3 regions of the Paenibacillus sp. FSL L8-0340 genome follow, and region 2 is predicted to be linked to each of the others. Evidence: riboswitches for the same ligand, from Rfam matches in the RefSeq annotation. Region 2 holds a riboswitch; each other region holds the start of a gene.
What was found. A riboswitch is a leader RNA that binds a small molecule or an ion and turns the genes downstream of it on or off. The one in region 2 is predicted to bind cyclic di-GMP.
Positions count from the first base shown of each region.

Region 1 (12,994 bases), 110 kb from region 2:
CTTTACTTTTTTTATTTAGACTTGCTGATTTGGAAAAAGTTGCAGCATGAAGCAAAGCCGGAGCCTAAACCTTGGAATAGCCATCCATCCATCTGGCATTTCTTCTACCGTTGAGAGAAACTTTACAAAACCTGATTGAACCTTATAATGAGTAGTGAAGCGCCGCAAAGATCATACAGAACCTAATTGAACCTTATAGATAGGTGTGGGTTACGCTCACAATGTTTAAGCCGGGGGGGGGATCCCTTCGCCATCATCTCAAAAAACTAAATGCGGCGCGGTTTTCCGGATTTCCGGTGGACTGCGTCTTTCCTTTGTTGCAGAGAGGGGGCAGGATGTTATGCGATGCCTGACGATACGGCAGCCTTGGGCGACGCTCATTGCGCTTGGTGAAAAATCATTCGAGACCCGTTCCTGGAGAACGGCTTACCGGGGTGAAATCGCCATTCATGCCGGTTTGAAGATTGATAAGGCAATATGCCTACAGGAGCCTTTCCAATCGGTGCTCGCCCGTCACGGTCTTACAGCTGACAATTTGCCTGCCGGAGCGATTATAGCGACAGGTTCGCTGATAAACTGTTATGAAGTTACAGCTGGTATGGCTGAAGAAGGCTGGCCCTACGGCAGCGAATATATCTTTGGAGATTATAGGGAGGGACGGTTTGCCTGGGAACTGACGGGGGTCACTCCTCTGGAGGGGAACATTCCGGCCAAGGGCCGACTGGGCTTCTGGGAGTATCCTGTTCCGGCGGTCCGGTGAAATACAAGTATGAAAGGGATACCGCCCGGGTATCTTTTTAAATATAGGGCTTTGTGTATCTTTATCTCTGCCGGAGCCAATCAGGTTGTTCAGGAAGGAGCGTATGCATAGGAAATGGGCAGTCTTCTTATTGCGTGGCTTTGCATGTTATGTTTATTTCTTACGTTTAAGGATAAGGTAAGCCGGAGAATTCTATATCCCGTGGCGCTGGTAGTTATTTTCGGCACATTGGGCTATTGGAAGGTTTTAATGTAATTTATAGCAGGTACTTTATTCAGGTCTTGCCGACTCCCATGGCGAGGCCTGTTTTTATTCTTCAACGCTCCAAAGTCTATAGGCTTGCTTGAGGGCCGGATTTGATTTTGTACTGTTCCTCATAGCTGTGGTAGCCGGAGATATCGAGTCCCAGGTATTTGCGCATATGGATAGCGGCCTGTGCAGCGATGACGTCATCCAGCAGCAGCATCCGTTCATGATATCCCCGGCATATAAATTTGGCCTCGATGCCGACCTGGAGCCGCTGCTGTTCATAGACTTTAACTCCGCGTTTCCTCATTTCGGCGCGCACATCCCTCAGATCGGCAGTAGCCGCATTCGCAGCAGTACGGAGAACATCCATGTATGGGACGGGGGTCCGCAGTTGTGTCGACATAATGGCTGAATCCCGTTCAAAGGCTGATAAAATCAGCGGAAGCAATATATAGGATTTGACCAGTGTATTATCGTTACTCTCCGCTCTATGCATAAATTCAATCACCTCTAATAAGAACATATATTCGTATTTTAACCGATTATTCAAAAATTAATCAATGGAATTTCTAAACAACTGAAACAATGTGACATAATTCACAAAATAATTATAAGAATTATTTTATATTAAAATTGAAATAATAAATATTGAAAAATAAAGCTCATTAAAAAGGAGAATTGTGATGAATTATGAGGGAAGTCTCCGCCGCGGGTTGTTGTTCGGGTTGTTTTTAAGTGTTCCACTATGGATGTCCATGATCGGCTGGGTTCAGCTGTTATAAAATATACAAATCCTAAGTCCGGCCGTTGCCCGCTGACTTATGTAAATTGACAATGACTAAAAACTGCTGCCAAGAGCTGGCGACAGTTTTTTTGCTGTTTCGACATGAGTTGAAAAATGGTTCGAATATACTAATTTTTAATATTGAAAATTTGTTTTATGTGATCGGTGAATACAACGAAACCCTTATGTGTTGCGGAATTGAGGACTTTTTCAGAGAATCTAGCAAAAAAAATAAGGAATAGATTGACAAACGGAGGGGTGAAGAGATAGACTGATTCTAGTCCGAAAGTAACAAAAGTCATAGACTACATAGAAAACAACTGTTACCAACTTCTCATGTATAATCGCAAACCGTTCGAAAGAGCGGGACGCAAAGTCAGGAATCTACAGCACTCTAAAGGTGCCACGATCGTCCGGCCGCCATGAAGCTAACCCTTCTTGGCGGTCTTTTTGTTGTTACGGGCTAATCTGTGCATTCATAGAATAGTTACATAGGAGGTACATATCATTGTTGAGGAAAAAATCATTAGCCTTGATTCTGACGGGGGTTTTAACCGTCGGCAATATGCTTCATCCGGGGATCAATGCAGAAGCGGCGGCAAGTATGCCGTACACCCCAACACCGGTGCTGGGAGTCGCCGGGAATTTCAACGCCTTTATCTTTGGAGATTTTGCACAAAGCAATGACCAGATCCACGGACGGCTCGCTGCTGCAGGGAACATTACTCTTCAGGGATATGGCGTATCCAAGGATGCTGTGGGCGGAGATGTGCTTATCGCCGGCAAAGACATCGACTTTTCAAATGGAACAGTTTATGGCACCTCTGTGTATGGAGGCAGTATGAAAAGTTCAGGAGCCGATCTTAAAGGAGGTAAGCGGCAGGATCATCCGATCGATTTTCAAGCTGAGGAGCAATTTTTGATTCAGCGTTCGAGTGAACTCGCTGCTCTGAAACAAACGCAGCCCTTTGTCAGAGATGGAGGGAAAATGACGATTAACGCTCCGGATTCCTTTAATGTCATTCATTTGACTGCTGCGGATTTGGCGGTTACCAACGGTCTCCAGTTCAATATTGCAGGAAACGCCACGGTAATTATCAATGTAAGCGGGAATAAGGTCGTCATTCCGGATTTTCAAATGTGGAACGGAAAATCTCATAATGTGTTGTTCAACTTCTACGAAGCTTCTTCTGTAGCTAATGGCAACACGACCATTGAAGGCTCCATGTTAGCGCCTCATGCCTTTGTGGCGTTCAGCCGTGCTGAGCTGCATGGTACTCTTATTGCAAAAGGATTCAGCGGTTATATTCAGATGCATCATCATACCTTTGAGGGAACGGTGCCGCCAGTCGGGCCGACACCGACACCAACGGCGACACCGACGGCGACGCCAACACCGACACCGACACCAACGGCGACACCGACGGCGACACCGACGGCGACGCCAACACCGACACCGACACCAACGGCGACACCGACGGCGACGCCAACACCGACACCAACGGCGACACCGACACCGACGGCGACGCCAACGCCGGTACCAACGCCAACACCAACACCAACGGCGACACCGACACCAACGGCGACGCCAACACCGACGCCGATACCGACGGCGACGCCAACACCGACACCAACGCCGACGCCAACACCGACACCAACGGCGACGCCAACGCCAACGCCGGTACCGACACCGACGCCAACACCGACACCAACGGCGACACCGACACCAACGGCGACGCCAACACCGACGGCGACGCCAACGCCAACGCCAACGCCGACGCCAACGCCAACGCCGGTACCGACGCCGATACCGACGGCAACGGCGACGCCAACGCCAACTCCGGTACCAACATCAACACCGACGGCGACGCCAACACCGACGGCGATACCAACGCCGACACCGGTGCCAACACCGGTGCCAACACCGGTGCCAACACCAACACCAGCGCCGATATCGACGACGACGCCAACACCGACGCCGATACCGACGGCGACGCCAACACCAACGCCAACACCGGTGCCGACACCAACGCCAACACCAACACCAGCGCCGATACCGACGACGACGCCAACACCGACACCGATACCGACGGCGACGCCAACACCAACGCCGGTACCAACACCGACGCCAACGCCAACGGTGACACCAACGGCGACGCCAACGCCAACGCCGGTACCGACACCGACACCAACACCGACACCGACACCAACGGCAGACCCAACGCCAGCGCCGACAAGTGTAACGCCAACGGTAGACCCAACGCCAGCGCCGACAAGCGTAGCACCAACGGTAGACCCAACGCCAGCGCCGACAAGCGTAGCGCCAACGGTAGACCCGACGCCAGCGCCGACAAGCGTAGCGCCAACGGTAGACCCAACGCCAGCGCCGACGAGTGTAGTACCAACGGTAGACCCAACGCCAGCGCCGACGAGTGTAGCACCAACGGTAGACCCGACGCTAACGCCATCTCCGACACCAACGGTGATTGGTACGAATGACGATCAGGAGATTACGATTGATGAGGATCCGCTGCCTTTGGGCCCTGTGACCACACCTTCGTCTGTGCAGCCAACGCCGGAGACTACTCCAGTGACTGTCCCAGTACCTGCTTCGGTACCGGATGAAGAAGTTATTCTTGATGAAGAAATACCGCTGGGTCCTGTGGATCCAGCCGAGAGTCTGCCGCAGACGGGTGAAGCCAGCCCGGCACCTTATTATATTACCGGTCTCGCTATTGCCGGAGTAGGTCTGCTGCTGAGCAGAACGGCAAGAACCAGCAGACGAAAACGCTGAGGCTTTCATTGAATCACACTAAGGCCAATAGCAGTCTATAAGCTATGTTCTTAACATAATTCAGGCCGCTTTCGGAGAGAGAATCCCCGGAAGCGGCCTTTTTATACGGTGTTTACTACGTTTTAAGGGTTATTATACAACAATCGTTTAGATTTCAATCATCTGTTATACGTACATTTCTCGCAGGCGAGGCTACCATGTTATACTATGCAGAAATCATTGCGGAGCCCGCATGATGGTGACTGGAGTATCCTACAGCTACGAGAAGGAAAGGTGAGAATATTCATGTGGAGTGTAATTATACTGGCGATTATTATCGTCATTGCCGGAGGATTAACCTATGCGGGTTTCTTTTTCTATGGAGTGGCGATCCATCGGGCACCTAAGGAGTTTTTGGCGACTGCACCTGCACTGAAGGTAGAGCCACCGGTGGCCGGCGCATCCTGGGGAGAAGGGGCGGAGTGGATCGCCCGGCAGAGCTTCCGGAATGTTGACATGAGCTCAGAGGATGGACTGAAGCTGCGGGGTTATTATCTGCCGTCAGAGCGGGCAGCCGGACGTACAGCAATCGTTGCCCACGGCTATTCCGGCAAAGCAAAGGATATGGGGGCCTACGCCAAGATTTATTATGAAAACCTGGGCTATAACGTGCTTATTCCCGATGCCAGAGGACATGGTGAAAGCACTGGCAATTACATAGGCTTTGGCTGGCCCGAACGCCGGGATTATGTAAAGTGGATCGAATACATCATTGAAGAGAATGGGCCGCAGGCGCAGATTGTGCTGCATGGGGTGTCTATGGGCGGAGCAACGGTGATGATGACCGCGGGTGAAGAGCTTCCGCCGCAGGTGAAGGCGGTTGTTGCCGACTGCGGGTATAGCTCAGTCAAAGCACAGCTCTCTTATCAGCTCTGGCGGATGTATCATCTGCCAAGCTTTCCCTTCGTGCAGATTGCCAGTCTGATTACCCGGCTGAAAGCAGGCTATTTCTTCGGTGAGGCATCAGCGCTGAAGCAGGTGCGTAAGGCACGGGTGCCGATCTTGTTCATCCATGGTGATGCCGATAAGTTCGTACCCTATGCCATGATGGACAAAGTGTACCAGGCATGCCGCAGCCCCAAGGACAAGTTTGTAGTGCATGGCGCAGGGCATGGACTTGCTTATGATACGGATAAGGCGGGATATATCAGCAAGGTAAGTGAGTTTGTTAACCGGTACGTGAAGTAGTCCAATAACCCCCGGAAAGTAGACTCGCCTACGTTCGGGGGTGTTTATTCCCTGAGTCGATCGAGTGTATTAGTTATGTACCTGTTGATGTATTGCGCAATGTAATCACATGATCATTAAAGAATCATCTCTCTATCGCTTTGTACTTTACGATAGAAAGATGATTCTTTTAAAGATGAGCGAAGCATATTGATAAGATGTTCTAATCGGTTTCATTGTAAGTGATTACTTTTGAGAATAATTCGAACTGTTTATCTTTGGTGTATTTATTTGTTATTTGAGCTTCATAAGTGTACGAGAGTCCATTATGACGAGCATATATTAATAATGAATCATTTATGTCTGTATAGAGAAGCTCGAGACCATTTACAGTTTTTGTGTTCATGTTATTAGCAAACTCTACTTCAATGCCGCTTACAGAAAGTGTAGCTACTTTGTCGCCCTCATATGGACCATAAAGCAACTCAATGCTTTTATCATAGGCTTCTGCTTTCTCTTTTTTACCCTTATTGTCGGTGTAAGTTATTATAACTGTATTTTGAGGGGGGTTATCGGTTTCTAATCCCTTTTTAACAATTATTTCCTTAATATCCAAACCGGCAATTTTGGGTGTTTCGGTGAGAGGACTAAGCTTCTTAACTTTTTCGTTAGCTTTCGCGAGATCAGCATCTCCAGATGAGGAACATCCTAAAATTGAAGCCAGTGTAAGTACTAAAAAAATGAATGCTATTGTTTTGCTTTTTTTAATCATATGCCCTCCTTAGAGTCAATAAAAACTTAAACTTATTTAATTGAATTAAAAAAAATCCCGAAGTTGTGACTCAATTAAATTTGTAAAAGCTTACCGTTTCTAGAATACCACAATTATAGTAAAATATGTATGTTATTTGATTAGTTTACAGGATCTAAGCCCTTTCTTTACCCGGATGAGGGCTGGGAATTTCTTCGGGGAGGCCTCAGTGCTGAGGCAGGTGTGAGGAAAAGGTGCCGATAATGTTTATCCATGGCGATGCAGGTAATTTTTTTCGTGCCTTGTAAAGCCCAAAAGAGAAATTTATGGTTCGTGGAGCGGGGCATGGACTTGCGTATGATACGGATAAGGCAGGATATATCAGCAAGGTAAGCCAGTTTGTTGCCTGTTATGTACATTAGTTCCGGATTAAGCCCCCTAGAAAGTAGACGCGCCCGATCTCCGCAAGCTGCGGAGATCGGGCGCTTATATGTTCCACATATGGCAGCGTTCCTTGCAACGGGGAACGGCACGTCCATATCTTCTCGTATATTAATCCCCCGCCGTTTGTGAGCGAAACGGGTGTCGTAATTCCCTGTTATTTCCAGCAGCCATATGGCGAGAATAATCCTTCCAAAACGACAAAAGCCCTACCTCTCTTTTGTCCTTGCGGCTCCGTGACCGCGCCAGTGTGAATCGGAATGCTATGTTCGAATTTAGTCTCATAAAAAGGAAGAGTCATGCAAGAAAACGTAAGATTTTGTGTCCAAAATGCCGATAATAAATAGAAAGTAACCAATCGGCCTGACATCTTCTTGATGGGGATGTATATACACGAAAACAAATATTACTTTATTATATCACGGAATATATAGTAATGCAAGTAGAATATAAGCAGCAGGGTAAGGCTGGAAATGGGGGAACAGATGAATATCTACGGGGTGTTTTTGAAGAAGCAGATCAGAAATTATTTTTTTGGCTCCGTGATTGGTGTGCTGGCCGTGGGAAGCCTGTTGCTGCTCTCTTCGCTGGAGATAAGTGCGGTGGAGTATTCCCGCCTGTTAATCGTATTGCTGATCTCTTTTTCAATTATGGCAATCACGGAAGTCAGTGTATTCATGAATCAACTCAAACCGATACGGACTGCAATGAAAGAACAGCAGCCTACGCTGGCCATGCTGGAAGAAGTATATCTCTATACCCACCGAATGCCCAGAAATGCAGTACAGCGGATTCTAGGCCCGCATCTTCTCGGGTTATCCTTGCCGGCGGCCCTAATGACCTTCTGGATGATCCAGACCGGATTAATCAACCTCCCTTATTTTTATCTGCTGCTGGCCATGGTCGGGGCGACTCTGGTGGCGTGCATGCATGCGCTGATCGAATTTTTCCTGACCTGCTCGGCCATTATTCCGCTAATCAAAGAATTCAGAAACCGCGCTTTGGATATGTATAATGTGGACTTTTCGCTGGAAGGACATGTTTTTGTAGCCATCCGCCCAAAATTTCTGATCAGCTGCATGCTGATCGGGACATTCCCGCTGTTTCTTTTTATCATGGCAACACATATCCGCATGGACAGCCTCAACAGCAGTTCGCTTGCCGGATTGCAGAGCTATTGGGCTTGGGCAGGGATGGTGCTGATGGTCGGCACATTATTCTCCTCCATTGCCGCCTGGCTCCTGACTAACAGCGTTCAACACCCGATCAATGAACTATACAAGGCGATGAATAACGTCAAGGACGGGCGCCTCTTGCAGGTGCAGGATGAATATTCGGATGAATTCTCCAAGCTGGTGGCCGGGTTTAATATGATGGTGCGGGGGCTTCAGGCCCGGGAACAGCAGAATAGACAGCTTCTGGACAGTTATTTCACCACGCTTGCCGTGGCTCTGGATGCGCGTGATTCCTATACCGCGGGACACTCACTGCGGGTGGCGGAGTACTCGGTCATTATTGGACAATTGGCGGGGCTGACGGGTCAAAGACTCGATGACCTGCGGAAATCAGCTCTGCTGCATGATATCGGCAAAATCGGTGTGCCCGACAATGTCCTGTTTAAAGAGGGAAATCTTACGGATGAGGAATTTGATCAGATTAAGAGCCATCCGGTGCTTGGGGAAAATATTCTGCGGCAGATTGAGCCTGTGGAGAAGATGGCGCCTTACATAAGTGGAGTCCGCTCACATCATGAGCGTTACGACGGAAAGGGTTATCCGGATGGCCTTGTCGGAAGGTCCATCCCGCTGCATGGCAGAATCATTGCCGTAGCCGATGCCTACGACGCCATGACATCGGACCGCCCCTACCGGAAAGGGATGGATCATGAGCGGGCGCTGGCTATTCTGGAACAGGGCAGAGGAAGCCAGTGGGATCCTGAATTCGCCGGGTTATTCCTGGCATACTTCGGGAAGACGGCAAGTTCAGAAGAAGCGGAAGTTCCCGGAAGGGCGGGGTGAAACGGGCAAGCAGGGGGTTGCTTGCTGTTTATCCTAATATTTCTTGCGGAAGCGGATACCATCCAATTTATGGGGGTATCCGCTTCTCGTTGAGTGCCTATTTTGTGAACTGATCTTTAAAACCGACAATTAACGACTACATTCATTGAAGGATTGAGGGTAGACCGTTATAATTATTAAGTCTGGATTTTAATTAAAAAATAAGGGAGAATTTTATGAAACGCGCAGATGTGCTGCTGGTTTCCATCGTGCTCATTGCCGCTCTCGCTTTTCTTGCACCGAGGTGGTTTTCAGACGATAAAGGCGGCCCGGGGAAAAATCTTGTGGCCAATATAATGGTGGACGGCAAGCTGTTCAAGACGGTTCAGCTTACAGAGGAAGAACAAACGGTAGAAGTCCGTACCGATCGCGGGTATAACCTTTTAAAAGTGCATGATTATGGTATTGAAATGTATGACGCTGACTGTCCCGACAAGGTTTGTCTTGGTTTTGGGTTTATTACCTTGCCCAAGCAGACGATCGTCTGTTTGCCGCACAGGGTATTAGTAGAAATTGCAGGCGCGTCGGGAGGAGATGATATAGATGCCTATGTCCAGTAGTGAGTCTTCAACAGCCCTGAAAAGAACGGTGATTGTAGCGCTCTTTGCCGCGGTGGCGGTTGTGCTGAGTATTGTGGAAGCTCAGATTCCACTCGCAGGGATGGGGCTGATGCCCGGTGCCAAGCTGGGATTTGCCAACATTATGATTTTGACCTGCATCTATTTTTTGCGCGCACGTGACGCATTTGTACTGGTAATCCTCAAGACCTTGCTTACCGCATTTTTGCTGGGTACCTTTTCAAGTCTGCTGTTCAGCTTGTTCGGCTCGTTGTTCAGCTTTGTAGTCATGTATCTGCTCGTCCGGTTTGGCGGGAAAAGACTCAGTGTCATTGGGATCAGTATTGCCGGCGGACTGGCTCACAACACAGGGCAGCTGCTCGCCGCTTCCATAGTGTTGAAATCATCGAGCACGTTCTACTACTTTCCGATGCTGCTGATTACCGGAGTGGTCACGGGGATTGTCGTCGGTTTCGCGGTGCGGTATGTGGTAGCCTCGTTATCCAAAATATCGCTGTTTGAAGAGTTCTTGGGCGGAACGGGTCACTAGCTGGGAAGGATGACTAACATGAATGAATTTAATAATGAGCTGGAAGCTGGAACGGAACCGCCAGTGATCTCACTGGCAGGCGTATCGTTTGGATATGACCCCGAGCACCCGATCCTCCAGAATATCACACTGTCTATCCGGCAGGGTGAATGGGTAAGCATCGTGGGACCGAACGGCTGCGGCAAATCAACGCTGGTCAAGCTGCTGAATGCCCTGCTGCCTAAAAGTGGCGGAGATATCTTCATCTGCGGCCATAAGCTGCAGGAAGAGAATATTGGAACGATCCGTCAGTGCATTGGCATGGTGTTCCAGAACCCTGACAACCAGTTTATCGGGGCAACGGTAGAGGAAGACATCGTATTCGGCCTGGAGGGGCTGTGTTTACCCCACGCGGAGATGGAGGAACGGCTGAAATCCTATGCCATGAAACTGGGGATCGGCCATCTGCTGGCCAAGCATCCCGGCGAGCTGTCGGGCGGCCAGAAGCAGCGGGTCGCCATTGCCTCCATTCTAGCCATGAAGCCAGGCATCGTCATCTTTGACGAGGCCTCTTCTATGTTGGACGAAGGAAGCCGGAACGAGCTGATGGGCATTTTGCAGGATATGCGCGCGGAAGGGAACTATACCCTGCTCATGATTACACATGATGCTGATGAAATCCTGGCCTCGGATCGTGTGCTGGCCCTGCACGGGGGCGGACTGGCCGCAGATGTAACCCCTGCGGAATTGTTCCGGAATGAAGAGCTTCTGGAGAAGTGCCACCTGCGGGAGCCGTATCCTTGGCAGCTTGCCCGTGAACTGCAGAACCTGGGGATCAAGGTGGATGTTCCCGCCAGTGAAAAGGAGCTTATAGACACATTATGGCCATACAACTACAACAAGTAAGCTACACCTACGCGGACCGGAGCCTTTGGAGGCAGACAGCGCTGGACGGGATTAATCTTAACATCCCCAGTGGATCGATGGTGGGCATTGCCGGGGCAACCGGCTCGGGGAAATCGACACTTCTGCAGCTGTTCAACGGAATTCTGAAGCCGACGGAGGGGACGGTCAGTGTCCTTGATGTGACTATCCGCGCCGGCGAGAAATCTCCGAAGCTGCTGCCGCTGCGCCGCCGGGTCGGTCTGGTTTTTCAGTTTCCCGAGCAGCAGATGTTCGAGGAGACGGTAGAGAAGGATCTGTGCTTCGGCCCGCTTAACTTTGGCATGAGTCTTGAAGAAGCCAAAGCGCGCACGCGCAAGGCGATGACGGACATGGGGCTCGATCTTGGACTGCTGGAGCGCAATCCGTTCCGTCTAAGCGGTGGACAGATGCGCAAGGCGGCCATCGCTTCGGTGCTGGCCATGGACCCGGATATCGTTGTGCTGGATGAACCGACAGCGACACTCGACCCGATCAGCCGGGCGGAGCTGATCGGGCTGTTGGAGCGGCTCTGCCGTGAGCAGGGCCGGACAATTATCATCGTGACGCACCGGATGGATGAGCTGCTTCCCTATGCCGACCGCTGGGTCCTGCTTAGGGAAGGCGAGCTGGCTTTTCAGGGCAGCAGCCAGGAGCTTGCTGCCGATTCGGATATTCTGGAACGCTGCGGCCTGACGGTGCCGCAGTCGCTCCGCTACTGGCGGGCGGTTGCCGACCGCTTCGGTCTTGCGGGGGAGAAGCCGCGGTTGACCGCGGGCAGCCTCGCCGAGCTGATTGCTTCGCTGCCTGGAGCAGCGGAGGGCCCGGGCCTTGCAGGAAAGAGGGATAGCTATGAATGATCGGCTGCTGCTCGGGCGCAGCATTGAGACCGGCTCCTGGGTGCACAAGCTGGATGCCCGGGCCAAGATCATCGGGATGATCTTATATTTAGTTGTTATTTTACTGTCGCATTCCTGGATGGCGATGGCGCTGCTGGCCGTATTTTCGATAGCGGTCATGGCATCAACCCGAATATCGCTTAAATATTTCGTCAAAGCGGCCAAGCCGCTGCGTTATTTAATGTTGTTTATCTTTGTCGTTCAGGCCCTGACTGTTAAGGAGGGCGATGCAGTTTTCTCTATCGGCTCCTTTTCGCTGCATGAAGGCGGGCTGCGGCTGGCCGCGTTTTCCGTCATCCGCATGTTTTTCCTGATCACCTTCACGGCCTTGCTTACCTTCACTACAAATCCTGCGAAGCTGAACCGGGGTCTGGAGGGCATCCTGTCCCCGTTCAAAAAGCTGGGGCTGTCGCCGGAACGGATTACGCTGATGATCAGCATCGCCCTGCGCTTCATTCCGACGATTCTTGACGAATCGCAGATCATCATGAAGGCGCAAGCCTCACGCGGAGCCGACCTGAAGGAGCTGCCGCTTAAGGAAAAAGGGCGGATGCTCGTCTCGCTGCTTGTGCCGGTAATCTCCAGCGCCTTCCGGCGCGCTCAGGATTTGGTCTATTCCATGGAAGCCCGCGGGTTCCGCATGGATGCGCCGCGCAGCCGGTATCACCGCCTCAGGTGGGGCTGGGCCGATACTGTTTTTGTCGCTATGTTCATCATCATGGGAGTTGCAGTAGCATTATTGTAATTTTAGGGGGAAACAAAAATGGCACGTTATTTTAATGGCAAGGAAATCGAACTGCTGGCACCGGCGGGAACGTTTGAAATTTTCAAGGAAGTGGTGCAGTCGGGATGTGACGCCGTCTATTTTGGCGGTCCTGTGCTGAACATGAGAATGATGCGCAAAGGCTACAACCTGTCTCATGAGGAGATTATTGAAGCCCTTGCGATCGCCCACAGCCTGGACAAAAAAGTATATATTACGGTAAACAACCTGTTCAGTGAGGATGATGTGGAGGAAGCCAGAGAATATCTTCGTTTTCTCGACG
Region 1 covers NZ_CP151967.1:524,400-537,393, forward strand. Annotated here, with positions in the region: gene NST07_RS02400 (ASCH domain-containing protein) at 341-760, shown strand; gene NST07_RS02405 (hypothetical protein) at 1,092-1,505, opposite strand; cyclic di-GMP riboswitch class I at 2,129-2,218, shown strand; gene NST07_RS02410 (collagen-binding domain-containing protein) at 2,302-4,587, shown strand; gene NST07_RS02415 (alpha/beta hydrolase) at 4,873-5,814, shown strand; gene NST07_RS02420 (hypothetical protein) at 6,017-6,565, opposite strand; gene NST07_RS02425 (HD domain-containing phosphohydrolase) at 7,486-9,003, shown strand; gene NST07_RS02430 (NusG domain II-containing protein) at 9,219-9,602, shown strand; gene NST07_RS02435 (Gx transporter family protein) at 9,586-10,149, shown strand; gene NST07_RS02440 (ATP-binding cassette domain-containing protein) at 10,168-11,034, shown strand; gene NST07_RS02445 (energy-coupling factor transporter ATPase) at 11,010-11,909, shown strand; gene NST07_RS02450 (energy-coupling factor transporter transmembrane component T) at 11,902-12,693, shown strand; gene NST07_RS02455 (U32 family peptidase) at 12,712-12,994, shown strand, end outside.
Region 1: another riboswitch for cyclic di-GMP. It lies ahead of NST07_RS02410 (collagen-binding domain-containing protein); the one in region 2 lies ahead of NST07_RS01950 (anti-repressor SinI family protein).

Region 2 (12,994 bases):
CTCTTTGCTGTTTAACACAGGTCAAAACCGTTTATTAACGAGCAACTGCAACTGAACATCAGGCGGGTATATAGGGCCGTTCCGCCTCCTAACTTATAAGAGAGCGAGGGAATCACACATGAGTGAAGAAAAGAAATTTCAAGGAGACAAACGCGACCATCCCGAGCAATATCCAACCGACACTCCCAGTCTGTTCGACCTGGACGAAAGCGAGCAAAATGTGGATCCGATTCCGCTGGAAGACCTGAAGCTGGAGAAAGAAGAAGAGAAGGATAAAGAGGGCACGAAACACCGCTCCTCCAGCGACAAAAAATACCATACCGGTTTCTAAAGATGTACAATATTCGGTATAACGTTAATCCTATCTCACGGAGGGATATTATTGCTGAAAACGCTACCACTGCATACGCGCGGGATTCCAGCCAGCCGCATTGCTCTGGGCTGCATGGGACTGGGCGGAGGCTGGGACCATGAGCCGATCACTGCCGGGAATGTCAGACAGGGACATGAGGCTGTTGAGGCTGCACTGTCTATCGGAATCAACTTTTTTGATCATGCAGATATCTACACCCGCGGAAAGGCGGAGAAGGTATTCGGACAGCTCTTCAAAGACCGCCCCGGACTGCGGGAAGAGATTATTATCCAGTCCAAATGCGGCATCAAGCTGATTGAGCCAGGCGATACCTCTAACAGCTTCGACCTCTCCGGGGAGCATATTCTGAAGAGTGTCGAAGGAACCCTCTCCCGGTTGGGCACGGAATATATTGATATTCTGCTGCTGCACCGTCCCGATCCGCTTATGGACCCCGAAGAAGTAGCCGAAGCGCTGCGGAAACTCAAAGCGGCGGGAAAGGTGCGTCACTTCGGCGTTTCCAACATGAGTGCCGCCCAGATCCGGCTGCTGGAGCATTATTGTGACGAACCATTCGCCGTGAACCAGCTGCACATGAGTCTGGCCAAAATAAGCTGGCTGGATGCCATGGTCAGCGTAAACCGTGAACCCTGGAAAGACATCACCTTTCCCGAAGGTACCCTCGAATATTGCCGGACGCAGAACATCCAGCTGCAGGCCTGGGGTCCGCTGGCCCAAGGCTTATTCAGCGGGCGTTCACTTACAGGCCAGCCTGAGAGTGTCGTGAACACGGCGGCTATGGTCCAAACGCTCGCCGAACAGAAGAACACTACCCCTGAAGTGATTGTCCTGTCTTGGCTGATGACTCATCCTGCGGCCATCCAGCCGGTAATCGGGACGGTGAATCCGCAGCGGATCGCCGCCTGCGCGGGTGCGGACAAGCTGGAGCTTACGCGCAAGGAATGGTACGACCTGTATGTCAGCTCGCGCGGCGAGAAGCTGCCGTAAGCCTCATATCCTCATCCCATGCCAAAAGGAGCGTCATCTCCGGTTCATGTAGCCGGAGATGACGCTCCTTTTATGTCCTATTCCCGATTCTAATTATTCTTCACCTGCTCAAAGTTGTTCTTGAAGGTGAAGTTAACCGATTTGCCCTGCAGACTGTCATTATCGAAGCCGAGGCCGGTATCATCAACAAAAGTCACGTTATAGGCCAGATGCATCGTCTTCTTGGCAGGAAGAATCAGGTTCGGGAGATTGGCATCCCGCCCTGCCCCGCTGTTGTACAAATCCTTAAGTGAACCTACATACGCATCGGAAACGCTGACCAGTACAGTCTGGCCGTTATTGTCTACGCGGTATGTCCAGTCGAGCACAGCTTCTCTGGCAATCGCGAAGGCTTCCTGTCCGTTGCGTGCCAGTGCCTTCAGGAAGGAAGGACCGTTAATCAACGATTTGAACAGCCGGTCCGCAGCTTCGTTCACCTCATTGAGCGCATCGGCATTAAGAGTGACGCCGCCTGGAGCAGCCAAAGCGGCTACAGTAACCACCGCTTGCTCACCGAATGCGAGCGCATCGGCCTGCTGTGCAGGTGTTCCTTCCGGGATGGCAATCAGATCGGTCAGTTTGGCATCCAGCGTTCCGGTATTCTTGATCAGCATGGCGCGGGTATGGGTATCTTTCGGTGCCCACAATCCTGTTCCCATGCGTCCGGCATCGGAGTCGCTGGTATAGAACATCGGGCCTTCAACCGGCACGTCATTGCGGTGAGTACTTAAGGACAACGTACCGGAAGCAAAGGTGTTGCCGGTGTTTTGGGCGGAGCTGGTGAACAAGGCATACGTGCCTCCACCAATGGCGGCGCAGAGCAGCACCACAGAGGAAAATGCGGCAATCAGCATTTTTTTCTTTTTCATCATTGAAGTAAGCTCTCCTTATTAAAAAAGGGGGCAGCCCCCTTTTTATTTGATTTTTAGTTATAGATCCGTTCGTTATGAGGCTTAGTTATTTTTAGTCTGCTCTGCATCTACTTTAATGGAGGCTGTACCCGACTTACCTTGATAGCTGTTGTCAGCTGCTTTCGGGAACTCTGCTTTGACATAAATCGTCTCCGATCCGCCCACGGTAAGTACACGGTCGGCAACGGTAAGCGGTACCGTTCCAGCCGCATCTGAATATGCGGTAATAACCAGCGGGGTTGCTCCGCCGCCGAGGTCGCCGCCTACAGCCAGCGAGAGATCATAACGCAGCTCAAGCGTTCCTTTGTTGCTAACTACTACAGGCTGGATTTCAGAATCTCCCGGAGCCCAATTTGTGATGTTGAAATATTTCTGCTGAGCTTCATCCTTCTTATCCAGTTCAATCTTGAGCGTGCCAGCAGCAAACGTATTGCCTATATTTTGTGCGGAGCTCGTAAAGATAGCGAAGGATCCCCCGGCAATTAATGTTGCCCCCAGTGCTGTAGTCGCCATTGCCATTGCCATCGTTTTTTTGAGATTTGCCATTGTTATTTGTCTCCTCCTGGATCTCCATGAATGGAGTATGTTATGAATTATTTATTGAATCTTCCCTAACCACGTTAGGAGAAGCATCAACCGTTCGTAACAGGCGGGGATTCTCCGGGCGCAAGCTGCACCTCTGCAGGATCCTCTATGCGCATGATCGATTTGAAGATTGTAATAAGGGACGAGATGACCAGAAAAATCCCCGGAATAACCATTACGACAATAATCCCGGCGGTCGATTTTACCCAGTTCATGAAATATCCCAGAAACGGAACGGTAAAGTCCGCGTACTGTGCAACAACATTACTCGAAGGAATAGGATCTGCATCCTGCGCATCGTTATTGTCGCCTTTGGTGATATACTGGGTGTTTTCTCCCGAGCCGAGCACGCTGACAATGCGGTGGGTAATCAGGCTGTTTGATCCATCCAGAGCTTTGTAAGTGATTACATCTCCTGGTTTAAAAGATCCCTGACTCTGTTCACTCACCGGTTTGACGGCAATGACAGCCCCCGTCTGGATTCCAGGCTCCATGGAGCCTGAGAGCACCGTTAGAATCTCCTTGCCCAGAATCTTGGGCGTTCCGCCATTCATCCGGCTAGTGATTGCAGATACCAGCGTAAGTAGAAAAATAAGAATTAACGCATACATCAATAGGTTACGAGTCCATTTAAGTATCACTGGAGAGCACCGCCTTGGTTAGAATACGTCTTGCTTTTCGCCTGTTTTTACCGTTATGCTGTCAGGATTCGCGTCCGGGACAGGGGCTTCCGGCTCAGCAGCCTTATCAGGCTTTGCCTGCTCCTCAGCTTCAAGCTTCGCCTTCTCCTCGGCTTCGAGCTTCGCTTTCTCCTCAGCCTCGAGTTTCGCTTTCTCCTCGGCTTCGAGCTTCGCCTTCTTCTCAGACTCGAGTTTTGCTTTCTCCTCGGCTTCAAGCTTCGCCTTCTTCTCAGCCTCGAGCTTCGCTTTTTCCTCGGCTTCAAGCTTCGCCTTTTTCCCAGCTTCGAGCTTCGCCTTTTCTTCCGCTTCGAGCTTCGCCTTCTTCTCAGCCTCTTTCAGTCCTTGGATCACGTCAGCGGCCTCCGTATGCATCAGCGAGGTTTCGTCCGCATAACTCCTGGCCTGTTCGGCCGCGGTCGATGCCTGATGATAGGCTGCCTGCACATAAGCGTCCACTCTTCTGATGGAGCTTAACTTTCTAACCATCTCCTGAAATTCGCGCAGCGTCAGATTGGCTTGGCTGAGCAATTGTTCGAATACCGGGATAGCATTATTTTGTGCGGTTGTTAATTGATTAAAATCGACCTCATATGGAGAAAGTCTCTGGTTCACTTCATTGACTTGCTGCTCCAGCTCTAGTTGTGAGCGTGTTAGATAGCCTTGAAGCTCAGCTAAAAGGGCAGCCGCGCCGGCCGCAGCCTCACGCGTTTGTGCAGCAGCCTCTTGAATACCTCCAATACGTCCCTCTGCGGTCTCCGAGTCCGTATTCTTGTCCGTTATCTCCGCTAACGCCTCTCTCGCCGCTTCACGCTGCCAGGCAGCAAGCTTCATCGCCTCGCTGGCTTGGTTGGCAATGTGATCGACCGTACTTGGAAACACAAATGCTGTGGTGATATTGGAGGATTCGGTTGCTGCGACGTCAGTCAGCAATGCATACGTGGGCGTTGTAATTTGGCCGATGCCATAAGCCGAAATCACTACGATCCCTGCAATTTGGGGAAGCGTATACCGACGGATGTTTCTATTCCGGGAAGAACGTGAAAGCCTCACAGGAGCCTCTCCTTTAGCTGCTTGCAATTTCCTGCAAACAAGGTAATCTATTAACATCCAGCCTTTATGACGAACGTTATTCGTTCGTTATAAAGAACTATGACGTAAGTATATGCCATTACTCCTACAAATCAAAAATCGCATTTTGTTGCAATATTCTCAATAAAGAACAATTTATAGTTAACTTCCTGCTTTAAGCTTCATTTTCCTCAGTTTATCGTACTTTTTAACGAACGTTTTTTGCATGAAAAATCTAAATGATACCGCAGAGGAAACAAAAATAATGGGGATGTGGAGTGGAAACGACATAAAAGGGGGATCATTCATACCGGAACTGATTCTATAGTGCTTTGTCCGTCTTACGGTTATTTGATATACTGTAACAAAAAGTACGGAGGGACGTTTTTATCGTGCCAGATAATATGGGAAGTCGTATCCACCATCTCCGTCTGGAAAAAGGCTTGTCTCTTTCGGAGCTTGCGGATAAGGCTGATGTGGCGAAATCATACTTAAGCAATGTGGAAAGAAATATACAATCCAACCCCTCTATTCAATTTATTGAAAAAATCGCTGACGCACTTCAGGTGTCCATTCATGCGCTTCTTTACGGAGAGCCTTCCGGTGTACAAGAGTCACCTCTGGATGGAGAATGGTCCCGGCTCGTACTGGAAGCTATGGCTTCGGGTATAAGCAAGCGGGAATTCAAAGAGTTCTTGGACTATCAAAAATGGCGGCTGGAGCAGAAGGATTCCTGATTCATGCAGGTTCCCTCTCCTGCCGGTCATACAGAAAGGGCACAGCGGAGAGATCCGCTGTGCCCTTTCTGTATGTACAAAGCTATTAACAACCAACCGCTACATTGCCTGCAAAGTCTTCTCATTAAAAAATTGGCGGATTTCATCCGCTTGGATGCCAGCCTGCTTAGCCGACATCAGCAAATAGACCCATTCTAAATCCAGATCAACTGTCTGCAGTTCTCCGTTGTTCCCCTGGTTGGACTTATCCAAGAAATCTCCTCCTAAGATTACGCGTCCCCAGGCAGTCCGGCCGTCGTAGTATTTCTACATTAGACCCGAGACTTTGTGCCCCTGTCTTTCGGCAGGTTTACCCTTTACTGGATCCTTTACATGAAAGGATCTGGCTAGAAATTCATGAAACCGTTATCCGCAATAACATTATACAATATCTTACACGAAAAGTGTGTCGATTTATGGGAATATTGTATAAATGGAAACGGAAAATAATTGATTATTTTGCCAACTGCTTGTACGAATTACTCGATAATCCCAAAAAATTGTAGAACAAGCCTCTTTATCTATGTATGTATATATGAAAACTGAAAACAACATTTTTATTTCATTCATTTCAATCACACCGCCGCATTATTTTCATATAGTTAAGAAACCAAACTTATAATAGTTCTGTATGAATTAGGCACTGAATCATACCGTTTTGCGAACGGATTCAACCAAAGTATGAATTGATTACCCGGCTTGAAAGTTGCACAATAAGATGAGGAATGAAACCGCAAACATCGAAGCTCCACAAGGGCGCCGGCGAAATTTTGGCGCGCGTGGAGTTCATCCGTTAGGAGGATGTATTCATGGCAGCCAAAGATCCCTATAACGAAACTGTGTGGAGCAAGTATTACGGACCCAATTTGGGTTACATCCAAGAGAAATATGAGCAATTTGTAAAAGATCCAACTTTAGTAGAGCATAATTACCGCGATCTTTTCACCCGTTCCGGCCCCCCTCCATTGGCTCCCGATGCTGAACAGGCACCGCTGCCTGTGGTTTCAGGAGATACTGAGTGGCTTAGAAAGGCCGTAAGGGCATCCAAGCTGATCGCCAATATCCGCATACATGGCCATATGGCCGCCAATATCGACCCGCTGGACCGGGGAAACAATCCGATGGCGAAATATTTGGAGTACGAAACCTATGATCTGACCCGCGAGGATTTAATGGCTATGCCCGCCTCGCTGATCTGGGAGAATGCCCCGAATGACGTTCATACGGCCTGGGATGCCGTTCACCGGATGCGCCAGGCCTACACGCAGACCATTGCCTATGAATTCGGGCATGTGCGTGACGAGCAGGAGCTGCGCTGGCTGAACAGCCAGGCGGAATCTACCAGCTCTCCCGCGCCTCTAAACAACACAGAGCGCAAAGAATTGCTGAAAAGGCTGATTCAGGTAGAGCAGTTCGAAACTTTCCTTCATAAAACCTTTGTCGGCCAGAAACGCTTTAGCCTGGAAGGCAATGACGCCTTGGTGCCGATGCTGGATGAAATCGTGCGTGCTGCCGCTCATGACGGTGCCGAGCATATCCTGATGGGTATGGCGCATCGCGGACGGCTTAACGTCCTGGCTCATATCCTGGGCAAACCTTATGATATTATTTTCTCGGAATTCCATCATTCGCCGAACAAGGAGCTGTTCCCTTCCGAAGGCTCCATGGGCATTAACTACGGCTGGACCGGCGATGTGAAATATCATCTCGGCGCTGACCGCGCTGTCCGTGAAGGCGAAACCGTCCGTACACGGATCACTCTGGCCAACAATCCCAGCCACTTGGAATTCGTCAATCCGGTGGTCGAGGGCTTCACGCGTGCGGCCCAGGAAGACCGCAGCACTCCGGGTCTGCCTAAGCTAAACACCAATAAAGCCATGGCTGTGCTGATGCATGGCGATGCTGCCTTCCCGGGTGAAGGCATCGTGGCCGAAACCCTTAATATCGGCAAGCTTAAAGGTTATCAGAACGGCGGTACGGTGCATATTATCGTCAATAACCGGATCGGATTCACGACGGAAAGTGAGGATTCCCGTTCTACCCACTATGCCAGTGACCTGGCTAAGGGCTATGAAATTCCGATTGTGCATGTCAATGCCGATGATCCGGAGGCTTGCATTGCAGCCGTCCGTTTGGCCAGCGCCTACCGCAATCTGTTCAAGAAGGATTTCGTGATCGACTTGATCGGCTACCGCCGCCACGGACATAATGAAATGGATGATCCGGAAACGACACAGCCGATTGTTTATGGTAAAGTGCGCAATCATCCTACTGTATACAAAGTGTACGCGGAACGGTTACAGGAGGAGCGCGTCATCACGGTAGAAGACGTTACGGCAATGAATGCCGAAGCCGAAGGCGTACTGCAGCAAGCCTTTGATAAGATGAAGGAAGGCAAGCATAAGAACGCAGACGCCAAAACCTCAGTTGCCCTGGACAGCGCACCTACACCGCAGCGCCCTACAGCGGTTCCGCTTGACAACCTGCAGGAAATTAACCGGGAGCTGCTGTCGGTTCCGGACGGCTTCCAGGTCTATCCGAAGCTGGAGCGGATTCTACAGCGCCGCAAAGACGCTTTGAATGATGGAGAACGCGTGGACTGGGCACTCGCAGAAGCCCTCGCCTTCGCTACGATTCTGAAGGATGGCACACCGATTCGTCTCAGCGGCCAGGACTCCCAGCGCGGTACCTTCGCGCACCGCCATCTGGTGCTGCATGACAGTGACACAGGGGCACTTTTCTCTCCGCTGCATCAGCTTAAGGACTCCAGCGCCTCCTTCGGGGTGTACAACAGTCCGCTGTCGGAAGCGTCGGTGCTCGGGTATGAATACGGCTATAACGTGTTTGCCCCGGAAACCTTTGTCATCTGGGAAGCACAGTATGGTGATTTCGCCAACGCCGGACAGGTCATTATCGACCAGTTCATTGCTGCCGGACGCGCCAAATGGACCCAACGCAGCAACCTGGCGATTCTGCTGCCGCACGGCTACGAAGGCCAGGGGCCAGAGCATTCCAGCGGAAGGCTGGAACGGTTCTTGCAGCTGTCGGCTGAAGAGAACTGGACCGTAGCCAATCTGACCTGTGCGTCTCAGTATTTCCATCTGCTCCGCCGCCAGGCTGCCCTTTGCGGCAGATCGGATGCCCGCCCGCTGGTGGTCATGGCTCCGAAAAGCCTGATCCGCAACACACGCAGCACTTCCCCGGGAGCCGAACTGGCTTCGGGAAGCTTCCAGCCGGTCCTGCCGGAGCCGCTTCTGGGCAGCAAGCCCGGCGAGGTTAGACGACTGGTTGTCTGCAGTGGTAAGGTCGCTATCGACCTGCAGACTGAGCTGGATTCAGCCAAGGGGCAGGATTGGTCCTGGCTGCACATTCTGCGGCTGGAGCAGCTCTACCCGTTCCCGGAACGGGAACTGGCCGCTCATCTGAGCACCTTCCGCTCCCTGCAGGAAATCATCTGGGTACAAGAAGAACCTAAGAATATGGGCGGCTGGAGTTATGCCGAACCACGGCTGCGCGCCATCGCCCCGCAGAATGTCAAAGTGAAGTATATCGGCCGTCCGGAACGTTCCAGCCCGGCCAGCGGTTACGCGGATGTGCATAGCTTTGAGCAGCGGCGTATAGTTACGGAAGCCCTGAAACTAAATTCGCAAGTACAAGCGGCTGTACCGTCCTCCTGAAAGGGGACGGTGTCACGATAACGTTAACTATTATATTTGGGGAGGTAAGGGCCTGTGTCCGAAATTAAAGTACCCGATCTGGGCGAATCCATTTCCGAAGGAACGATTTACAAATGGCTGGTTAAAGAGGGCGATACTGTCGGCCAGGGGGATGTGCTTGCTGAGCTTGAAACCGACAAGGTCAATCTTGAAATCAGCGCGGAGGAGGACGGCGTCATCTCCTCCATCCTGCGCCAGGCCGGCGAGAATGTAGCCGTTGGCGAGGCTATCGGCGTGATCGGCAGCGCAGACGCTGCTGCCGGAAGTGCGCCGCAGGCCGCTGCGGGCGGTAAGCCCGAGGCGGCACCTGCGCCAGGCAGCGTTGCACCTGCCGCTGCCGCACCTGTGGCAGCGCCTTCGGACGCTGCCGTTCCTGCCGCCGCACCCGAAGGTGCGGCAGGCAATGCGGCCCTGGCTTCGCCGGGGGCGCGCAAGCTCGCGCGTGAGCGGGGCATCGACCTCGGCGAGGTCAGCGCCCGCGACCCTATCGGCCGGATTGGCCAGGCCGATGTGAAGGACCATGGCGCAGCCGGCCCAGGGGCCGCTGCGCCCGTGTCTCCGGCGCCGCAGGGCAAGCCGGAGCCTGCCAAAGCTGCGGCGGGCAAAGCGCCGCAGCAAGAGGACGGCAAGGCCGTGGAGCGCAAGCGCATGTCGCGCAGACGGCTGACGATCGCCAGCCGCCTGGTCGAAGCGCAGCAGACCGCGGCCATGCTGACCACCTTCAACGAGGTGGACATGACTGCCATCCTCGACATCCGCAAGCGCCGCAAGGATGCCTTCAAAGAGAAGCATGAAGTCGGACTGGGCTTCATGTCCTTCTTCACCAAGGCTGTGATCGGTGCGCTCAAAGCCTATCCGCTGCTGAATGCTGAGATCGACGGCGAGGATCTGCTGCTCAAGAGATATTATGACATCGGCATCGCCGTCGCTGCCAAGGAAGGGCTGGTAGTGCCGGTCGTCCGCGATGCGGACCGGCTCAGCTTCCCTGAGATCGAACGGCGGATCGGCGAGCTCGCCTCCAAAGCACGCGCCAACACGCTCAGCCTGCAGGAGCTGCAGGGCGGCACGTTCACCATCACCAATGGCGGCGTGTTCGGCTCGCTCTTGTCCACGCCGATTCTCAATACGCCGCAGGTTGGTATCCTCGGCATGCACAAGATCCAGCTCCGTCCGATCGCCCTGGACGAAGAAAGAAGCGCCAACCGCCCGATGATGTACATCGCGCTTTCCTACGATCACCGGATCGTGGACGGTTCCGAAGCGGTAAGCTTCCTCGTCAAAGTCAAGGAATTGCTGGAGGACCCGGAAGCATTGCTGCTTGAAGGCTAACACGGCCTCAAGAGGCCGCTCTTCATCGCCAGCGTATGGATAATCACATACCAAGAGGGATACGAAGACAGCTCCATCGTCCTCGTATCCCTCTTTTCTTTAACGAACCGTTATCTACTATAAGCTGGGCCACTTTCGCGAACTGGTACCTCGGACTGTGAGTCCTGACACTTAAAACAATGAACCCGTTCTCCACATGACCGCCGCGTAAGCCGTTACTGTGATCAGCAGCCCTGAGGTTGCAGCCGTTTTGCCGGCATATCTTATTCCGCTCCGGCTCCGGACCTGCTCCAGTCCCCTTATCCGCGCCATAACGCGCTCCGTTACGTTAATGCTCGGCAACTGCTCCTCACGGGCAGCGGCTCCTATTATATCTTGGTATCCGCTATGGATTCCGGTTCTTTTCAAGAGATCCCCTCCTCTGTCTATAAATTCCCTGACTTTCCGTTTAATCCGTTCCAGCCGCTTGTGCAGCGCATTAGGACTGCTATTTCAGAATGTGGCCCATCTCCAGAAAAGTCAGCTCCTCAAACAACCGCAGCACAAGAATATTCCGCTCCTCCAGTGCAGCCATCAGCGCTAACTCCAGGGCAGGGCTAAACAGCTGCGCTTCCATCTGTTGCTCCGCACTCCAGCAAATTAAGACAATGATTGCCGGCAATTGTATAGCTCTATAACACTTGCGCCCTGCAAAAAGCCTAAGCCTGAATTATATTCCGTACGCCCCGAGCTATTTTCCATCCTATACATTCGAGTAGCGGCTGCACCTTCCTCCTACCCGATCTGGACAATCCATTTCCGAAGGAACGATCTACAAATGGCATGATTTTTATCCCCGCTTAAAATGGGTGCTTGACTTTGAGCATACTCCAAGTAGTACATTCATCACAGGTGGCCACCGTATCTTGGAACATGAAAAGGGGAAACAAGAAATGACACAACCAACAACCGTTCTGATCACAGGGGCAAATAAAGGGATCGGCTATGAAACGGCCCGGCAGCTCGGAGCCCTCGGCCATACAATTTTGATCGGCTCACGCGATGAGCAGCGGGGCAGCGAAGCAGCCGCCGCTTTGGTAAAGGAAGGCGTCGATGCACGCTTTATCCAGCTTGATCTGCAGAACCAGGATAGCATTGCAGCAGCAGTGCAGACTATTGCCAAGGAATATGCTGGTCTTGATGTGCTAATCAACAATGCGGGCATTTCCCTTGGAGGCAGTGCTGCTCCCAGCCAATTGCCGATGAATGACCTCAAAGTCACATTCGACACCAACTTTTTCGGTACGATTGCCGTAACTAAGGCTATGCTTCCACTGCTATTGCAATCTCCTGCTGGGCGGATTGTCAACATGTCGAGCGGTCTGGGTTCCTTAACCTTCAACAGCGACCCCCATCACGAGCATGCCGAATTTAATCTGCTTGCCTACAATAGCTCCAAAGCAGCGCTTAATATGGCTACAATTACTTTTGCCAAGGAATTCAAGGATACTCCGCTCAAGGTTAATTCTGGCGATCCCGGCTTCACTGCCACCGATCTCAATGGCTTCACCGGCCATCGTACCGTGGAGCAAGCGGCGGTTATTGCCGTACGTCTGGCGACACTGGATGCGGATGGCCCGACAGGAGGATTTTTCGACGAGAATGGAGAAGTTCCTTGGTAACATTACTCAAGGAGGTTTCCATGAATATCACCACGCAGGAAATTCCCGATACCGTCACCTCCATCAGCCAGGCTGCCGAGCTGACCGGCTTGACTGAGGATACGATACGCTATTATGAGCGAATTGGTCTGCTACCCTATGCCGACCGCAAACCTAACGGCCATCGGCACTACAGCAAGGATCAGATTCTGGGCATTCGTTTCCTGATGCGCCTCAAGGCTACGGGAATGACGCTGGAAGAAATGCGGCATTATCTGACACTGACCCATCAGGGCGGGGGTACGCTATCCGAACGGTACACTCTGCTAGAGGAACACAATGATAAAATTTCCCGTGAGATTGCAAAGCTTCAAGAGACGCAAGAGGTTATCCGCTATAAACTCCGCCACTTTCGCGAGCTGGCGGAGAATCCGAATACCGATTCTTATGACTGTGAGGCTCCGAAGAGCAGCGGGCAATAAGCAGCTCAGGAAAGAGTCAGACTGCTGATTGCCAGACACCGTCCAATACCGAACCCGGCGTTCACATCCATGTGGAGACCGGGTCCGATGTATTCTATTCCGTTATCACCACACCACTATATAAAAGAGATATCGCCAGCCGTTTCCACGAAGGGCCGGGATATCTCTTTTTTGAATAACTATTCTCTTTGTCTGTATACTTCTTAAGCCAACATGTTTGTATATGGTTAAGCCGTATGCCGTGATGGCTTGAGGCTCATTCCCTTTTCTCTTGCCTGTCTCTGCACCGGAGGCTTTAAGGAAACCGCCAGAAGACAGGCTACAATACACAGTGCGCCGATGACGATGAAGGTAGGCTTGAACCCGCCGAGAGAAGCGGCGATGAACGAGCCGGACAACGCCCCGATT
Region 2 covers NZ_CP151967.1:416,991-429,984, reverse strand. Annotated here, with positions in the region: gene NST07_RS01985 (hypothetical protein) at 119-331, shown strand; gene NST07_RS01980 (aldo/keto reductase) at 383-1,360, shown strand; gene NST07_RS01975 (TasA family protein) at 1,450-2,271, opposite strand; gene NST07_RS01970 (TasA family protein) at 2,353-2,856, opposite strand; gene NST07_RS01965 (signal peptidase I) at 2,943-3,536, opposite strand; gene NST07_RS01960 (hypothetical protein) at 3,555-4,625, opposite strand; gene NST07_RS01955 (helix-turn-helix domain-containing protein) at 5,048-5,380, shown strand; gene NST07_RS01950 (anti-repressor SinI family protein) at 5,480-5,632, opposite strand; cyclic di-GMP riboswitch class I at 5,660-5,744, opposite strand; gene NST07_RS01945 (2-oxoglutarate dehydrogenase E1 component) at 6,229-9,096, shown strand; gene odhB (2-oxoglutarate dehydrogenase complex dihydrolipoyllysine-residue succinyltransferase) at 9,151-10,464, shown strand; gene NST07_RS01935 (hypothetical protein) at 10,636-10,872, opposite strand; gene NST07_RS01930 (hypothetical protein) at 10,952-11,125, opposite strand; gene NST07_RS01925 (SDR family oxidoreductase) at 11,397-12,125, shown strand; gene NST07_RS01920 (MerR family transcriptional regulator) at 12,146-12,586, shown strand; gene NST07_RS01915 (OFA family MFS transporter) at 12,814-12,994, opposite strand, start outside.

Region 3 (4,666 bases), 2.0 Mb from region 2:
AAAAGCTGTCCGTTACCCTGCACCAGCTTCTTGCCTACCGCCGCAGCTACGGAATCCCTTGCCCAACTGCTAACGCTGCCGTTGTCCTTATATCCGCCCAATTCAGCTGCAAGCTTGGCAGATTCTGCAGCAGAAGCCCGGCTGCCGATAGTGCTGTCTATTGCCCGCATCAGCATCACCATCATCTGTTCACGGGTCAGCGGATCATTACCGTGAAAAAGTCCACCTTCTCCCGTTACGATTCCTGCCGCTGCAGCTGCTTCCACATAAGGGTAGGACCAGTTCGCAGCTGAAACATCACGGAAAGCCGGCGTCTCCGGCCGCTGCGGCTGCAATCCAAGAGTTGCTGCCAGCAGCTTGGTGAATTCAGCCCGGGTCAGGATCCCTTTTGGCGCATAAGCCGTTCCGTTCATCCCGTTTACAATCCCCCTAGCCCCCAGCACCTCTACTGCTTGCTGCGCCCAGTGGCCTGACATATCTGTGAATTCAGCTCCGCGTAGCATTACCGCATATAGTCCAGAAGCTGTAATTCTGGATTGAACAACGGCGTCTTCCGCCGCAGTCACTCCGCCAATATAGTTCCATATGCCTTTTGCCGGATCGTTGCTATAGATTCCAAGCTTCTCACGGCCTGTCGTCCAAGGCGCTTCCTTCGGGTACCTTACCGTCAGCTTGGCCGGCATCAGGAACGGAGCACTCGCTTGCACCTGCCACGCAGAACCTGCCTTCAGCAGCTTTTTGCCGGTTGCGTCGAGCAGTACTTCTTTCTCCAGCTCAGCTTGGGCCAAGCTTACAGTGGTATTGTCAGGGAAGGTTCCTGCTGAAATCTCCAGCCGTGCCCAGCCATTCAGTACAGACAAAGTACCTCCAGCACTTCCGATAACCTGACTGTCCTTGGCTCCGGTTACTACAGGGGTCTTCACTTCCGGGGTTGAACCCGGGTTCGGATCTGCGCCTGGATTTGGAACTGCACCTGGATTTGAGGTTGTCCCTGGAGTTGGAGTCGTTCCTGGGGTTGGGGTTACCGCTGGACTTGGAGTGGCTCCCGGACTCGGAGGGGTTGATCCTTCCTTCAGGTCAATCGACTCTATGTAGTCATCCTTCTTGCTGTAAAGCAGCTTATCCCCGGTAATGCCGATCAGCTTCGTTCCGGGCTCTATTGCTGGCAGTGATTTCACTGCATATGTAGAAAGGTTCACTTGCTGCAATGTGGCAGCACCGTCCCTCTCCTCTTGAAAAACTGCCTGCCCTTCACCTATCGACATGAAGGCATACTGGGTTCCTCCAGGCTTCATCTCGGTGAGATCCACAGGCAGAGCAGTCAGATCCTTGATATTCAGAATCACATATTTGCTCTCGGAAGACCCATTTTTTTGCTTAAACAGCACATCGCTGCCGTTAAAAACAAACCAGTCCACATAGCTTGCTCCGCCCAGACTAACAAGTGCACGCGTAGCTCCGCTTTTCAAATGGAGCAGACTGAGCCCCCCGTCACGGGCATTCTTATACACCACATTGCCGCCGGCCAGCACCGGGAAACGTCCTTCGCCAAGGTCGGCTTCAACACCCGTAGCCAGATCATGATAGATCATGCTGCCGTAATTTTTGCGCTCGTACCAGACTACACCGGCTCCATCCGTAGTCGGATTGCCATATGTGCCAGACTGTTTGTTAAGCTTTCTTCGGGTACCCGTCTCAAGATCGGCAGTGTAAATATCCCAGTTCAGTGAAGACTCCTGCTCTGTTCCTTTGTCGGCCCACACTGCAACGTTGCCGCTCACATAAGGCGCATCCTTGGCGGATGAACCCGATGTAAGAACAGTGCTGGCACCACTGGCCTGATTCATCGCGTGAACCTGCTTCACCCCATCGGCCCCTGCTTCCAGCCATACGATCCGGTTACCGGATACGTTATAGTCCGTTCTACCCGGATCGGTCCCGGCAGCCAAAACCTGCTTCATGCTAAGGCCGCCGCTAATCAGGCCCACAAGCAAACTCACCGCCACTGCGGAAACAACCATCCGCGAAAACTTCCCTTTCCTAATAAACCTCATTTACTTCTCTCCCCTAGCGCTATTTGTAGGCACGCCAAAAAACCAAGTGCCTTGAGCGGCCCGGCTGTCTTAACATCCTCCTTTGGATGAAGTAGACCCGTGGCTTTGCGTCTCCGACTTTCGTACGGATTTGCCTTTGTTTCAAACTCGGTTTTTCTGTCCCGTTATGGGTATACAAGTGTGACTTTAGATGTACAGGACTCTTTCTTTATCGGAATTTATCCCTATAAAATTAATAAGTCCTAGTTCTCCCTTACTTATATATCTTTTCCTTTTTTCAGAAATAGGCTTCGTTCTTCGGCATTTGTAAAGATTTACAACAAATATAGAAACAAAAAAACGGCATCTCTGCCGTTTAATTGTGTTATAGACTCTCAGGATTCGAACCCAGGACCTATATAAAGGATTTCACTAATTACTCCTGCTTTAAATGCTTGGCTGCGGCTGCAGGTGCAAACAGCGAGTTTGCAAGCAGAGCTACCGTTCCTTTATACACTGCGTGCGACGCTGCGACACTTCCCAAATGTCCTCCTATGTGCAGGTGAATCACTCCGTGAAGAGAGGACCAAATCGTACCTACAATAAATTCCGCATTTGAATCACCGGCGATTAGGCCTTGCTCTTGAGCGCTGACAATCACGGACAACAAGCGCCGCATAGCAGTAACAGTGCCTTTCATACTCTGCTCATCCGGTTTGAAATCGGCAAATGCTCCCCCAAACATCAATTTATAGTAGCTGGTGTAGCGCTGGCCAAATTCCCAATACACTTCTGCCAGATTAATTAAATACTGCTGCAGATCCTCTGACTGTGAAGCACTCTCAAATTCGCTCGAGAGTATTTTGCAGCCCTCCAGATATAATTGCTGGGCTAAACCTTCTTTATTAGCAAACAGACTATAGATGATCTTGGTCGAGCAACCCATCTTCTGAGCTACTTTTCGCACGGTGACAGCTTCCGGCCCTTCTTCCTGAAGAATAAAGGCTGCTGCATCAACTACGAGTTGACGAAGACTAGCTGTGTTCTGTAAGCGGGCTTCCTGGTAGGTTGTCAGCTTTCTATTGCTTGCGTCAGCAAAATTATTAGGTTCATTCAACTTAATCGCCTTCTTTATTTATGTTGTTATTCTCGGGAAACGCAGTTTCCAATCATATACCACGCATTCTATACAGTCGATTCCACAAAGTCAATCATACATACACATATCTTCTTGCAAATTTTTAAAAAAGAAGGTTTGACTTTCTCCAGCCAGCGGGTTACTATGATTTCAACAGGAAACAACGTTTCCTAACGAATACATCGTTTTAATAGGAGGAATAATTTTATGAATATTCAAGGAAAATGGTCGCTAGTCACGGGTGCCTCTTCCGGTATTGGCGAACAATTCGCAATACAGCTGGCTAAACAAGGAAGTCATCTGGTTCTCGTAGCCAGATCTAAGAACAAACTCGATGACTTGGCAGCGGAGCTCGAAAGAAGCTATAACATCAAGGTCAAAGTCATAGCTATGGATCTTACGGAAGCAAGTGCACCAAGCGAATTGTTCCAGCAATGCCAGCTGTTGAAACTTGAGATTGAGCTGCTGGTCAATAATGCCGGATTTGCCACTCATGGGAGGTTCGAGCAAATCTCAGGCCAGCGGCAGCATGAGGAGATTATGTTGAATGTTGCTGCCGTCGTAAATATGACTCATTTATTCTTGCCGGATATGCTGCGCAGAAGCTCTGGTACTGTGATCAATGTATCGTCCACCGCAGGATTTCAGCCGCTCCCCTATATGGCTGTGTATGGGGCAACCAAAGCTTTTGTCTTGTCCTTTACAGACGCATTATGGTGGGAGAATCGTGACCGTGGAGTCCAGTTCTTTGCACTTTGCCCCGGTTCTACAGATACAGCTTTCTTCACCGTCGTGGGGACGGAGGATGCTTCAGTCGGGAAGAAAGCAACTCCACAGCAGGTAGTTGAGACTGCGCTGCGCTCACTCGCGAAAAAGAAGATATACACTGTTCCAGGCTCGCAAAATTACCTCGGAGCACAGTTGTCCAGATTCGTTACCCGAAAGCAGAGTCTGCGGATTGTTGGAAACATGCTTGCCCCAAAATAGCGTATAATGAACAAAATAGAAAATTCACAGAAAGGGGGTAGGATACATGATATTGAGCATGAATTGGATTACACTCAGGGTGCGGGATCTGGAGGCATCCCTTAATTTTTATCACAGCATTCTGGGACTTCCGATTGACCGCAGATTCGAAAGCAGAGGAAGACAGATTGTAATGTTAGGCACGGAGGGGCAGCCCAAGATCGAGCTTATTCAGGGAAGCGACCCGGCTCTGAAGCCGGAATGCGGTGTGTCCATTGGGTTCGAGGTGGCGTCACTGGATGAGGCGATAGAGAGTTTCAAAAGCCAGGGTATCCCGGTAGCGCGTGGTCCGATCACGCCGAATCCACGCATATCATTCTTTTATGTACTGGATCCGGACGGTTTCGAGGTACAGATTGCAGCGCACAGCTAAGCCAGTGTTTTCGTCTTTTCACTATGGAGCAGAAGCAATAAAGCTGCACCCCGTCACAAGATTCATAAATTACCCGAAACGGGGCACGGCATTCAG
Region 3 covers NZ_CP151967.1:2,464,777-2,469,442, reverse strand. Annotated here, with positions in the region: gene NST07_RS10895 (S-layer homology domain-containing protein) at 1-2,054, opposite strand, end outside; cyclic di-GMP riboswitch class I at 2,106-2,199, opposite strand; gene NST07_RS10890 (TetR/AcrR family transcriptional regulator) at 2,470-3,150, opposite strand; gene NST07_RS10885 (SDR family oxidoreductase) at 3,379-4,158, shown strand; gene NST07_RS10880 (VOC family protein) at 4,205-4,570, shown strand.
Region 3: another riboswitch for cyclic di-GMP. It lies ahead of NST07_RS10895 (S-layer homology domain-containing protein); the one in region 2 lies ahead of NST07_RS01950 (anti-repressor SinI family protein).